DNA from 2 places in the Bradyrhizobium sp. Ken01 genome. Region 2 is predicted to be linked to the other one. Evidence: predicted binding sites of a transcription regulator. Region 2 holds the regulator's gene; the other holds the start of a gene.
The links. Region 2 encodes PhoB, which activates phosphate uptake and scavenging genes when phosphate is short. Its sites were predicted from a motif close to TGTCATNNANCTGTCAT; they were not measured.

Region 1: a site for PhoB is predicted at 4,520-4,536, ahead of phnC (phosphonate ABC transporter ATP-binding protein). Genes of this name have one in related genera too.

Annotation. Positions count from the first base shown of each region.
Region 1 is NZ_JBVVPC010000006.1:102,464-109,537, forward strand. Features, by position in the region: gene phnF (phosphonate metabolism transcriptional regulator PhnF) at 1-647, shown strand, start outside; gene phnE (phosphonate ABC transporter, permease protein PhnE) at 783-1,670, opposite strand; gene phnE (phosphonate ABC transporter, permease protein PhnE) at 1,628-2,512, opposite strand; gene phnD (phosphonate ABC transporter substrate-binding protein) at 2,590-3,525, opposite strand; gene phnC (phosphonate ABC transporter ATP-binding protein) at 3,589-4,398, opposite strand; gene AC0L3S_RS08885 (LbetaH domain-containing protein) at 4,582-5,241, shown strand; gene AC0L3S_RS08890 (alpha-D-ribose 1-methylphosphonate 5-triphosphate diphosphatase) at 5,238-6,431, shown strand; gene AC0L3S_RS08895 (DUF1045 domain-containing protein) at 6,450-7,074, shown strand, end outside.
Region 2 is NZ_JBVVPC010000030.1:9,243-16,316, forward strand. Features, by position in the region: gene pstA (phosphate ABC transporter permease PstA) at 1-792, shown strand, start outside; gene pstB (phosphate ABC transporter ATP-binding protein PstB) at 789-1,610, shown strand; gene phoU (phosphate signaling complex protein PhoU) at 1,621-2,337, shown strand; gene phoB (phosphate regulon transcriptional regulator PhoB) at 2,352-3,059, shown strand; gene AC0L3S_RS25635 (GcrA family cell cycle regulator) at 3,288-3,800, opposite strand; gene AC0L3S_RS25640 (acetylornithine transaminase) at 4,256-5,458, shown strand; gene argF (ornithine carbamoyltransferase) at 5,458-6,405, shown strand; gene AC0L3S_RS25650 (Hsp33 family molecular chaperone) at 6,696-7,074, shown strand, end outside.

The DNA.
Region 1 (7,074 bases), on a different contig from region 2:
GCCGCTTTGCGGCCGGCGACAAGCTGCCGGGCGAGATGGAGATCGCCGAAACCTATCGCGTCAACCGCCACACCGTGCGGCGCGCGCTGGCTGCACTTGCCGAGCGCGGCATCGTGCGGGCCGAACGCGGCAGCGGAACCTATGTCGAGGCGCAGAAGCTCGCCTATCCGCTGCGTTCCCGGACCCGCTTCTCCGAGATCGTCGGCGCGGACGGCCGCGAACCGCATGGCCGGCTGATCGAGGCGTCCGATGATGTCGCGACCCGCGAACTCGCGCGAGAACTCGGTCTCAAGACCGGCGCACCGCTGGTGCGGATCGAGGCGATGCGCCTCGCCGACCGCACGCCGATCTGCGTCTCCACGACATGGCTGTCGGCGCAGTTGTTCCCGGGTGCGGGCGACATCTTTGCCGCGACCCGCTCGATGACGAAACTGCTCGAGCATTACGGCGTCCGCGACTATCGCCGCGGCGCGACCCGGATCACCGCCGGCATCGTCGACGCAACCGACGCCGCACGGCTCGATCTGGCGCTGGGGCGGCCGATCCTGGTGGTCGACGCCACCGACCACGATCTCGACGGCAAGCCGCTGGTGACCAAGCATTCGCGCTTTGCCGCGGAGCGGGTGGAATTTCTGGTGGAGCCGTAGGGTGGGCTGCTTGTTCTCCCTCGCCCCGTTCTTACGGGGAGAGGGTTGGGGTGAGGGGCTGCCTCCACAATCACCGTAAGAGACGGACTCGCGGAGAGTCCCCCTCACCCGCCGCAAGCGGGGAGAGGCGAAGACCTACGCCACCGCCCTTCGGCCGATGATCGCAAACCGCAACTTTCCCGAGACGAAATCAATCGCGGCGACCGCGACCAGGATCATCAGGATCAGGAACGACACCTTCTGCCATTCCAGCACGCGGATCTGCTCGGCGAGCTGGAGGCCGATGCCGCCGGCGCCGACGATGCCGATGATGGTGGCCGAGCGCGTGTTCGACTCGATGAAATAGAGCACCTGTCCGGCGATCACGGGCAGGACCTGCGGCAGCAGGCCGAAGCGGATCTCGTGCAGCGCACTGCCGCCGGAGGCGCGGATGCCCTCGACCTGCTTCTGGTCGGCGCCCTCGATCGCCTCCGAGAACAGTTTTCCAAACGCGCCGAAATCGGACACGGCAATGGCGAGCACGCCGGCGAACGGGCCGAGCCCGACCACGTTGATCCACACCAGCGCCCAGATCAACGTGTCGACGCCGCGGATCGAATCCAGGAAACGCCGAATCGGGAAACGCAAAATGCTCGACGGCACGACGTTACGCGCGGCCAGCAGGCTGACCGGCAGCGCGAACAGCGCGGCCAGAGTCGTGCCGAGCAGCGCGATCGACAGCGTCTCGCCCAGCGCCTTCAGATAGATCGGCAGCGACGAGCCGGGATCCGGCGGGATCATCATCAGGCTGATCCAGCCGAGCTGGTTGAGGCCCGCGACGAACCGCGACGGCGAGAAGTCGAGATCGACGAGGCCGTAAATCAGGATCGCGAGCGCCGCGACGATCGTCGCCGGCATGGCGAGCCGCGCCGACGCCGGCCGGTCGAACACGTCAGGATAGCGCGCGCGAAGCGCCGCGGTATCGGTCTCCCGCAGTCCCGTCACGTCCGCGCCTCCTTGCCGAACAGACGGCCGCGCAGCCATCCGGTGCTGATGTCGATGATGAAGACCGTGACGATGATGGTGAGCAGGATGGCGCTGACGTCCGAGTAATAGAACTTGCGGATGGCGACGACGAGCTCCTGGCCGATGCCGCCGGCGCCAACGAAGCCCATCACGGAGGCCTCGCGGACATTGATCTCGAAACGCAGCAGCGCGTAGCTGGCATAGCCAGCCGTGACCTGCGGCAGGATCGCGAAGCGCATGCAGGAGAGCCAGCTCGCGCCCGTCGAGCGAACGCCTTCGACCGGCTTCATGTCGGCGTTCTCGACGATCTCCGAAAACAGCTTTCCGAGCGCGCCGGTGGAGTGAATCGCAATCGCCAGCACGCCCGCCATCGGTCCGAGCCCGAACGCGATCACGAAGATCAGCGCAAACACGATGCCGGGCACCGTGCGCGCGAATTCGAGCAGGCGCCGCACCACGAAGCGCAGCCAGGGCGCGGGCGAGGTGTTTTCAGCCGCGAGGAAGTTCAGGCAAAACGCAAAAGTCGCGCCGATCAACGTGCCGACATAGGAGATCAGCAGGGTCTCGCCCAGCATCTTCAGCCATTTGCGCCAGCCCCAGAGCCACTCGCCGACATCGGTCCAGACGCGCTGGCCGGTGTCAAGTGTGAGGATGCGGTCGAAATAGCTGATGAAGTTGCCGAAATGGGCGAACAGCGTGCGCAAATTCACTTCCGCGCCGATCGCCGCCAGACACAGTGCAGCGGCGAAGATCACGGCTCCAAACAGGAGTCGGAGCCGCTTGCGCGCGACCGCCTGGCGATAGGCGGCGCTGAGCACGGCGAGCTGCTGCTCGGGGAGGATCGAAACCGCGACGGTCATCTTGGCCAGGAAAAATGGTCAATCAAAGAGAAAGAGCCGGGTCCATCGACCCGGCTCCAGTGGCATCGTCCCGATACTCAGGACGCCTTCTTCTTACGCAGCGCATCGACGAACTTGATCAGCTCGATCGTGCCATCCCAATCCTTGGTAGTCGCGGGATGAAAACCCTTCTTTTGGCCGTCCTGGAGGCGATCGAACGCAGCCTTGTCCTTGGCCGGCGCGTCGAAGAACGCCTTCGCGATCGCGGCCTTGGCCTCTTCCGGCAGGTCGGAATTGTAGGCATAGGGGCCGTTGATGATCGGCGCCGACTTGTGGATGATGCGGAAATCGTCCTTCTTCATCGCGGAGCCGTCGGCATTCTTCAGCATGCCCTTGGTCAGCATCTGCGCCAGCGTCGAATCGTCGTCGCTGGTCCACTGGTTCGCGGCGACGTCGACCGTGCCCTGCGCCAGCGCCAGGATCGCGTTCTCATGACTGCCGGTGAAGACGACCTTGCTGAAATAGGTGTCGGCGTCCGCGATGCCCATCTTGTCGAGCTCGAAGCGCGGCACGTTGTTGCCGGAGGTCGAGTTCGGGTCGACCAAGCCGAGGTTCTTGCCCTTGAGCTGGTCGATGCTCCTGTAGGGACTGTTCGCCTTGACGAAGAACACCGAGTAGTAGCCGGTCGAGCCGTCGGAATTGATGTCGTTGGCGAAAGCGTCGGTCTTGACGCCGGTCAGGCGGGCGCGAGCGAACGACGCGGAGCCATAGCTCGCGATGTGGATGTTGCCGGCACGCTGGCCTTCGATCACGGCGGCGTAGTCGTTGGCGATGCGTAGCGTGACCTTCACGCCCAGTTCCTTGGAGAGATAGCTCATGAACGGCGCCCAACGCTCGGTCACGCCCGAGGCGTTTTCCGCCGGAATGACCGCGAAGGTCAGCTCGGGATATCTAGCTTTCCAGTCCTCGGCCGAAGCCGAAGCCGTGAACGCGAGCGCGGCGGCGCCAGCAAGAATCAATCTGCGAGTAATCATGATAGCCTCTTCATTGGTTGAGGTCGGTTGACGCAAAACTGGTGAGTCCTGATGCGGCGCCGCTCAGGCGGCGGCCGCCGTTCCAAGCGCCGGAATGCCTTGTCGCACCGGTGCAGGCGTGCCGCCCATGACATCGGCGGCTTCCAGATCGTAGAGCTCGCGCGCAACGTGCTCGGTCAACTCGGCCGGCGCGCCGTCGAACACCACGCGCCCCTGCGCCATGCCGATCAGGCGGTCGCAATAGCTGCGCGCCAGGTCGAGCGAATGCAGATTGCAGAGCACGGTGATGCCGAAGTGCTTGTTGATGCGCAGCAGCGCATCCATCACGATCTTGGTGTTGCGGGGATCGAGCGAGGCGATCGGCTCGTCGGCGAGGATGATGTCGGGCTGCTGCACCAGCGCGCGGGCGATCGCGACGCGCTGCTGCTGACCGCCGGAGAGCTGGTCGGCGCGCTGGGCCGCGAGCGGGGCGATATCGAACTGCTCAAGCGCGGACATCGCCAGCGCCTTGTCCTGCTCGGGCCAGGTCTGCGACAGCGAGCGCCAGGCCGGCATCGTCGCGAGCCGTCCCATCAGGACGTTGGTGAGGACATCGAGCCGGCCGACCAGGTTGAACTGCTGAAAGATCATCGCCGAACGCGCCCGCCACTGCCGCAGCTCCTTGCCGCGTAGCGCCGTGACGTCGAGACCGCCGAACAGAATGCGGCCCTGCGAAGGGGCCGCGAGACGGTTGATGGTCCGCAGCAGGGTCGACTTGCCGGCGCCGGACCGTCCGATCACGCCGACGAAGCCGCCGGGAGAGACTTGAAACGAAGCGTCGTCCACCGCGGCTTTCACGCCGAAGCGACACGTCAGACCTTCAACCACCAGCATGCAGGGCTCCAGAGTAGCTGGGACCCACCGCTAGCGCCGGCGCTTGACACTTGTGTGACACGGACGTTGCGGTGCGGCGATCCTACACACGTCATCCACTGTTCTTGCCCTGTCATCGCGTCGTCATGACATTGTCATCAAGCCGCTCGAAGAGAAACGCCCGCCCTCTCGTTCGGATGCAACATGGCCGCCAAAGCTCTTTCGGTCCAGCCGACTGTCGATCCCTCGGCGAAGCTGCACGACACCAGGCTTGGGGCCTATACCGAGGTCGGCGCCCGCACGATGCTGCACGACGTGACGATGGGCGATTACTCCTATGTCGTGAACGACGCCCAGATCACCTACAGCACCATCGGAAAATTCTGCTCGATCGCGGCGATGACACGGATCAATCCGGGCAATCACCCGATGCACCGCGCCACGCAGGCGCACTTCACCTATCGTTCGAGCGCCTATTTCGAAGGCGAGACCGACGACACCGACTTCTTCGACTGGCGGCGCCAGCACCACGTCCATATCGGCCACGACGTCTGGATCGGCCATGGCGCGATCGTGCTGCCGGGCCGCAACATCGGCACCGGCGCGGTGATCGCGGCCGGCGCCATCGTCACCAAGGACGTACCGGCCTACACCATCGTCGCCGGCAATCCGGCGCGCATCGTTCGGCGGCGGTTCTCGGAAGAGGTTGCGGGGCGGCTTGCGAGGCTCGCTTGGTGGGACTGGGATCACGACAAGTTGCGTGAAGCCCTGCCCGATTTCCGCAAGCTCGGGATTGAGGATTTCCTCACGGCATACGAAGCAGGGGCACCCTCCTCTGCCAGCAAACGAAGCGCGGTCGCGTGACAGACATATTCATCGAGGGCGGGCGGGCCCTGATCGGCTCCGAGTTCGCCGAAACGTCGCTTTTCGTGTCCGGAACGGACATCGCAGAGATCGATGCGTCTCGCGGCCGAGCGCGACTTGCGATCGATGCCCGCGATCTGCTGGTCCTGCCGGGCATCGTCGATCTGCATGGCGATGCCTTCGAGCGACAGATGATGCCGCGCGCCGGGGTCGATTTCCCGATCGACGTCGCGCTCGCCGACAGCGACCGCCAGGCGATCAGCAACGGCATCACCACGGTATTTCACGCCACGACCTGCTCATGGGAGCCGGGCCTGCGCAGCGCCGACAATGCGCGCGGTCTGATGGAGGCGATCGAACGGCAGCGCCCGCAATTCGCCGCCGACACCCGCTTTCACCTGCGTCATGAGACTTACAATCTCGACGCCGAAGCCGAGATCACCCAGTGGCTCAGTGAGGGCCGCGTCGACCTGTTCGCCTTCAACGACCACATGGACGGCACGGTTGGGGACATGGCCAAGCCCCGCAAGCGCAACCGCATGGTGGAACGTACCGGCCTGTCGAGCGAAGATTTCGACCGGCTAGTCGGCCACGTGCTTTCGCGCGCCGGTGAAGTGCCGGCTTCCGTGTCGCGGCTCGCCGCGACAGCCCGCGCCGCCGACGTGCGGATGCTATCGCATGACGATGCGACGCCGGCGATGCGCCAGCGCTTTCGCGCCATGGGCGTGGCGATCGCGGAGTTTCCAATCAACGAGGAGACGGCGCGGGCGGCGGCAAGCCACGGAGACGCCATCGTCTACGGCGCGCCGAACGTGGTGCGCGGCGGCAGCCACACCGGCTGGACCAAGGCATCCGACATGATCGCCAAAGGGCTTTGCTCGGTGCTGGCCTCGGACTACTACTATCCCGCGCAGCTGCTCGCTGCGTTCCGGCTCGCCGCCGATGGCGTGCTGCCGCTGACCGAGGCCTGGAACCTGGTTTCCGCCGCGCCCGCGCGCGCGACCGGTCTTGCAGATCGCGGCGTGCTCGCGGAAGGCCGGCGCGCGGACATTCTGCTGGTCGACGACAGCATGCCGCTGCGGCCGCGGCTGATCGCCGTGATATCAGGCGGCAAGCTCGTACATCTCACCGACGCGACGCGGTTGCTTGGCATGGCAGCTACCCCGCGCGAAGCTGTCGTCGCAGCATAAACCCGCTATGCTCGGACGATGACAAGTTTCCCCCGCTACGCGATCTATTTTGCCGCAGGCAGCAACAGCGCCCTGTCCCGCTTCGGCGCGGAGTTGCTCGGCTACGATGCCTATACCGGCAACGAGCCGCCCTTTCCCGCCGACGCATCCCGTCTCGCGCCGGACTGGCGCGACATCACCGCCGATCCCCGCAAATACGGTTTTCACGGCACGCTGAAGGCGCCGATGGCGCTCGCGCCGGGCAAGACCGAAGCGGAGCTTTTTGCGGCCTGCGCGGCTTTTGCCGGCGAGGCGCGGAAGATCCCGGTGATCCGCCCGGTCGTCGATGCCATCAGCGGCTTTATTGCGGTCATTCCGGCCGAGCAGGTCGATGCGCTCCAAGAGCTCGCCGCTGATTGCGTCCGCGCGTTCGACCGCTTTCGCACCGCCCTGACGGCGGAAGATCGTGCGCGTCGCAAACCCGAGAAGCTCAGCGAACGGCAGCGCGACTATCTCCATCGCTGGGGCTACCCGTACGTGATGGAGGAATTCCGCTTCCACATGACGCTGACGGGGCGGCTGGACGCGGAGCGGCGCGGCCCGATTCTGGAGATGCTGCGCGCGCGGTTCGCGGCGCTCGGGCTTGAGACGCTGGTGGTCGATC
Region 2 (7,074 bases):
TGCATCGCCGCAACCGCCTTCGGCGTCACCTGGCTCGCGCTGATCCTGATCACGCTGCTCTACAACGGCTTGGCGGGACTCAATGTCCAGCTGTTCACCGAGAACACGCCGCCACCCGGATCGAACGAGGGCGGCCTGCTCAACGCCATCGTCGGCTCGCTGATCATGACCGTGATCGGCGTCGGCATCGGTGCGCCGCTCGGCATGTTTGCCGGCACCTACCTCGCCGAATACGGCCGCAACGACAAGCTGACCTCGGTGATCCGCTTCATCAACGACATCCTGCTCTCGGCGCCCTCGATCATCATCGGCCTGTTCATCTACGGCGCGGTGGTGGTGCCGATGCGCGGCTTCTCGGCGATCGCGGGCTCGCTCGCGCTCGCGGTCATCGTGATCCCGGTGGTGCTGCGCACGACTGAGGACATGCTGCTGCTGGTTCCGAACGCGCTGCGCGAGGCGGCCTCGGCGCTCGGCCTGCCGCGTTCGCTGGTGATCAAGCGGATCGCTTATCGCGCCGCGCGCTCCGGCCTCATCACCGGCGTGCTGCTCGCGACCGCTCGTGTCGCCGGCGAAACCGCGCCACTGCTGTTCACCGCATTGTCGAACCAGTTCTTCAGCCTCGGCCTGAACAAGACGATGGCGAACCTGCCTGTCACCATCAACAACTTCGTGCAGAGCCCCTATGCCTACTGGAAGCAGCTGGCCTGGAGCGGGGCGCTGCTCATCACGCTGACCGTTCTTGCCCTGAATATTGGCGCGCGCATCCTTGGCGCCGAGAGGACCGCAAAATGAGTGATCTTTCCGTATCGATGAGCGCGGCCGGTGGGCTGCCCCACGCGCCGGTGCTGCCGGAGGCGCCCCCCAAGGTGACCGTGCGCAACCTGAACTTCTATTACGGCGAGCACCACGCTCTGAAGAACATCAACCTGACGCTCGGCGCCAACCGCGTCACGGCGTTCATCGGTCCGTCGGGCTGCGGCAAGTCGACCCTGCTGCGCATCTTCAACCGGATGTACGACCTCTATCCCGGCCAGCGCGCCACCGGTCAGCTCATGCTCGATCAGACCAACATCCTGGACGGCAAGCTGGACCTCAATCTGCTGCGCGCCCGCGTCGGCATGGTGTTCCAGAAGCCGACGCCGTTCCCGATGACGATCTACGAGAACATCGCGTTCGGCATCCGTCTCTATGAGAAGATCTCGAAGTCCGAGATGGACGGCCGCGTCGAAAAGGCACTCCGCGGCGGCGCGCTGTGGAACGAGGTCAAGGACAAGCTCAACGCCTCCGGCCTGTCGCTCTCGGGCGGCCAGCAGCAGCGCCTCTGCATCGCCCGCACCGTCGCGGTGCGGCCCGAGGTGATCCTGTTCGACGAACCCTGTTCGGCGCTCGACCCGATCTCGACCGCCAAGGTCGAGGAGCTGATCCAGGAGCTGTCCGAGGATTACACGATCGCGATCGTCACTCACAACATGCAGCAGGCGGCGCGCGTCTCCGACAAGACCGCCTTCATGTATCTCGGCGAGCTGATCGAATTCGACGACACCAGCAAGATCTTCACGTCGCCGACTGACCGGCGCACGCAGGATTACATCACCGGCCGGTTCGGCTAGGAGACGCGACATGGGTTCTGAACATACCGCAAAGGCCTTCGATACCGACCTCCAGGAACTCACCCGCCTGGTCGCCGAGATGGGTGGCATCGCCGAGCGCATGATCGTCGAGTCCGTCGACGCGCTGATCCGCCGCGACGTCCCGCTCGGCCAGCGCGTCGTCGCCATCGACACCGAACTCGACGCGCTGCAGAAGCGCATCGAGGAGCGTGCGGTGCTCACCATCGCCCGCCGCCAGCCGATGGCGGTCGACCTGCGCGAGATCGTCGGCGCCATGCGCGTCGCGACCGATCTCGAGCGCATCGGCGACCTCGCCAAGAACATGGGCAAACGCGTCGCGGCACTGGAGACGGACTTCCATCCGCTCAAGCTGTTTCGCGGCCTCGAGCACATGACCGACCTCGTGCAGCAGCAGGTCAAGTCGGTGCTGGACGCCTATGCCGCGCATGATCTGCCGGCGGCGATGGCGGTGTGGAAGGGCGACGAGGAGGTCGACGCCATCTGCACCTCGCTGTTCCGCGAGCTCCTTACCTACATGATGGAGGATCCGCGCAACATCTCGTTCTGTATCCATTTGATGTTCTGCGCCAAGAACATCGAGCGGATCGGCGACCACGCCACCAACATCGCCGAGACCGTGTTCTACATGATCGAGGGACAGGCGATCACCGACAAGCGGCCGAAGGGCGACATGACGACCTTCGCCAACACGGTACCGAACACTTAAGGAGCGACGACCCGATGGGCGCACGCATTATGGTGGTTGAGGACGAGGAAGCTCTGACGGAGCTTCTCCGCTACAACCTCGAAGGCGACGGCTATGACGTCGAGACGGTGATGCGCGGCGACGACGCCGACACTCGCCTCAAGGAGCACATCCCCGATCTGATCGTGCTCGACTGGATGCTGCCGGGCCTGTCAGGCATCGAATTGTGCCGGCGGCTTCGCACCCGTCCCGAGACCAAGCAGCTCCCGATCATCATGCTCACCGCGCGCGGCGAGGAGAGCGAACGGGTGCGGGGTCTTGCGACCGGCGCCGACGATTACATCGTCAAGCCGTTCTCGGTGCCGGAGCTGCTCGCGCGCGTGAAAGGCCTGCTGCGGCGCGCGAGCCCCGAGCGGCTCGCCACCGTGCTTGCTTTTGGCGACATCGAGCTCGACCGCGACAAGCGCCGCGTGGCGCGCTCGGGCCGGCCGATCGATCTCGGTCCGACCGAATATCGCCTGCTGGAGTTCTTCCTGGAGCATCCGGGCCGGGTGTTCTCGCGCGAGCAACTGCTCGACAGCGTTTGGGGCCGCGACATCTACATCGATGAGCGTACCGTCGACGTGCATATCGGCCGCCTGCGCAAGCTGCTCAATCTCGGCCGCGAGCAGGACCCGATCCGCACCGTCCGCGGCGCCGGCTACGCGCTGGATGATCGTTTTGCCAAGGCGGAGCAGGTGTAGGGTTGCAGGCTTGTTTGCTGGCGAGCTGTCCCCGAATTCTCCGACGTCGTCCCGGACAAGCGAGCGAAGCGAGCGCTGATCCGGGACCCATAACCACCGAACGTGGTTTGGCGAAGACTCGGAGTGACCCCTTCCGCACGACTACTGCGTGCTCGGAGTATGGGTCCTGGCTTTCGCCAGGACGACACTGAAATTGTTGAACTGTCTTCGCGCGACGACTTGCCGTGATTACCGCGGACCCGGCTTCACCGGTGCGCGGCGCCGATCCGATGCCGGCTGGTACGCAACGCGCGAGTGCTGGGCGCAATAGGGCAGGCCGGACAGAGCCCGTCCACCACAGAAGAAGAAATCCGGGCTCGACGGATCGCCGACCGGCCAGTGGCAGGTCGCCTCGTTCAATTCCAGCAGCGACAGCCGCTGGCTCATCGGCACCACGTTGTCGTATGTGACCGGATCCGGCTCAGCCTCGACCTCAAAGGCCTGCGCCAGTGCGGTGTTGCCGCGCGAGATCGGGCGGCTCACCCGCATCATGTGCTGCGCGGGGCGCGCCTTGCGCGGCCGGGGCGCTGCCGACGAAGGGCTCTTGGCGCGGCCCGAAAGGCCGAGCCTGTGCACTTTGCCGATCACGGCATTGCGGGTCACATTGCCGAGCTCCGCCGCGATCTGGCTGGCCGAAAGTCCGGCCTCCCAGAGCTTTTTCAGCTGCTCGACGCGATCATCGGACCAGGTCAAAACCGTCATTGCACCCTTTCCCTCGCTGCGCGCCAGCCATCCTGGGGCCTCGCAGCGAATGCCTAAGCCTTCAAAAACCCGTGCCGCCAGAATCCCTTAAGGCTCGCCGGGCGCGTCTTGAACGCCCGAACGTTTACGCCGGTACATAAGGACTTAAAGATCAGAACCACTGCACGAGATGTCGTATCTGACAATTCAAACGCTACAATATGGCGTGACTCCCGCGCAAGAGTCCGCCGACTCGCTTCCACATGTTCCGTGGCTAAATCCCGCAAAATCGGCACCGCAAGACTACGGATTCAGCGTTTCGTGAGGCTTTCCGGACGGCATTGACACCCGTTTCACCAGGCCTAAGATAGTCGTGCGTGCCGCCCTCAAGAGGCGGCACGTTTCGTTTTCCGGGCCGGTCGATGGTGCGTTGCGCAATGCACGCTCACTCCGTCCGCAACATTCAAGTGACCGTCATGACTAACAGCGCAGCGCCGCATTTGCTCCCCGTTTTCGCCAGGTCCGACCTCGGTTTCGAGCGTGGCGAAGGCTGCTGGCTGATCGCGACCAACGGCGAGCGCTATCTCGATTTCACCTCCGGGGTGGCGGTGAATGCGCTCGGCCATGCCCATCCGGCGCTGGTCGCGGCGTTGCAGGAGCAGGCCACGAAGCTCTGGCACATGTCGAACCTGTTCCAGAGCCCGGACGGTGAGCGTCTCGCCGCTCGCCTCTGCCACGAGAGCTTTGCGGACTTCGTGTTCTTCTGCAATTCCGGCGCCGAGGCGCTGGAATGCGTGATCAAGGTCGTGCGCCGTTATCACGCCGCGAAGGGCCATCCAGACCGCTATCGCATGATCACCTTCGAAGGCGCCTTCCATGGCCGCACGCTGGCGACGCTGGCTGCGACGGGTTCGGCAAAATATCTCGAAGGTTTCGGACCCCCGATGGAGGGCTTCGACCAGGTTGCGCATGGCGATCTCGACGCGGTGAAAAAGGCGATCGGTCCGCAGACCGCCGGCATCCTGATCGAGCCGATCCAGGGCGAGGGCGGTGTGCGTTCGGCAACGCCCGCCTTCCTGAGGGCGTTGCGTCAGCTCTGCGACGAGAAGGGTCTGTTGCTCGCCTTCGACGAGGTGCAGACCGGCATGGGCCGCACCGGCGATCTGTTCGCGTACCGCCGCCTCGGCGTCGAACCCGACGTGATGTCGCTGGCCAAGGCGCTCGGCGGCGGCTTTCCGATCGGCGCCTGCCTTGCGACCGCGGAAGCGGCGTCCGGCATGACGCCGGGCTCGCACGGCTCGACCTTCGGCGGCAATCCGCTCGCGATCTCCGCTGCGAACGCCGTGCTCGACGTCATGCTCAAGCCCGGCTTCTTCGACCACGTGCAGAGGATGTCGCTGCTGCTCAAGCAGAAGCTCGCCTCCGTGATCGACCGTCACTCTGATGTCGTCAGCGAAGTGCGCGGCGAGGGCCTCCTGATCGGCATCAAGGCCGTGGTGCCTTCGGGCGATCTCGTTGCCGCCTTGCGCGCAGAGAAGCTGCTCACCGTCGGCGCCGGCGACAATGTCGTGCGTTTCCTGCCGCCTTTGATCGTCACCGAAGCCGAGATCGAGGACAGCGTCATGCGGCTCGAGCGCGCCTGCACGGCGTTGTCCGGCAACAAGCGGGCGGCAAGCTGATGAGCAAGTCGCCCGATAAAGCACCCAAGAAAACACCGAAGCACTTCCTCGATATCAACGAGCTGCCGCTGTCGGAGCTCAAGCGCATGCTGGCCGCGTCCTCCGCGATGAAGGCGAAGCAGAAGGCGCATCAGCCGGTCAGGCCGCTCGAAGGCAAAACGCTGGCGATGATCTTCGAGCGCCCCTCGACGCGGACGCGGGTGTCTTTCGACGTCGCCATGCGCCAGCTCGGCGGCGAGCCCATCATGCTCACGGGCGCCGAGATGCAGCTCGGCCGCGGCGAGACCATCGCCGACACCGCGCGCGTGCTGTCGCGCTATGTCGACGCCATCATGATCCGCATCCTCAACCACGATGCCCTGCTTGAGCTTGCGGCGAACGCCACCGTTCCGGTCATCAACGGCCTGACGCGGCGCTCGCATCCCTGCCAGGTGATGGCCGACCTCATGACGTACGAGGAACATCGCGGCCCGATCGAGGGCAAGACGGTGGCCTGGACCGGCGACGACAACAACGTGCTGGCGTCCTGGGCGCACGCCGCCGAGCGCTTCAAGTTCCAGCTCAATGTCGCGACGCCTCCAGAGCTCGCGCCGAAAAAGGCGATGCGCGACTTCATCAAGGCGACCGGCGCGCCGATCATGCTCGGCACGGATGCCGAAGCCGCCGTGCGCGGCGCCGATTGTGTCGTGACCGACACCTGGGTGTCGATGGGCGACAAGGAAGGCGAGCACCGCCATAACGTGCTCAAGCCTTATCAGGTCAATGCCCAGCTGATGTCGCTGGCCAAGCCCGATGCGCTGTTCATGCACTGCCTGCCCGCCCATCGCGGCGAGGAGGTCACCGACGAGGTGATCGACGGTCCGCAATCCGTCGTGTTCGACGAGGCCGAAAACCGCCTGCACGCGCAGAAGGGCATTCTGGCCTGGTGCTTCGACGCGGTGAAGTGATCTCGCTGGAATCCCGGCGGCCACCTCACATATGATCGTCGTCCCGGACAAGCGCAGCTTCTGGCAACGCGTAGCGTTGTCCAGAACGGAGCGCCGATCCGGGACCCATAACCACAGGAAGTCGTTTGGCGAGGATTCGGAGTTGTCATCTCGCGGAGTAGCGTAATCCTGTGGTTATGGGTCCCGGATCTGCGCTAGCGCTTGTCCGGGACGACACCGAGGTTGAGGTTGCTTCGTACAGTTCCCCAACCCCCCTTCCAATTCCGCCTTCCGACCCCAGATAAAGCGCCATGGTTTCCCAATCCCCTGACATGAAAACCGGGCCCGAAGGCCCGGTTCGCGCGCCATCCGCGGTTCCCGTCGATGACGCCGTGCTGCCCTACGAGGTTGACGCGCTCGACGTGCGCGGTCGGCTGGTGCGGCTTGGTCCGGCGCTCGACGAGATCCTGACCAAGCACGATTATCCGGCGCCGGTCGGCAAGCTGCTCGGCGAGGCCATCGTGCTGACCACGCTGCTCGGCTCGTCGCTGAAGTTCGAAGGCCGCTTCATCCTGCAGGCCCAGACCGACGGTCCGGTGTCATTCCTGGTCGTGGACTATCAGGCGCCGGATCGCCTGCGCGCCTATGCGCGCTACGACGCCGCGCGCCTCGGGGATGCAAAAGATTCCG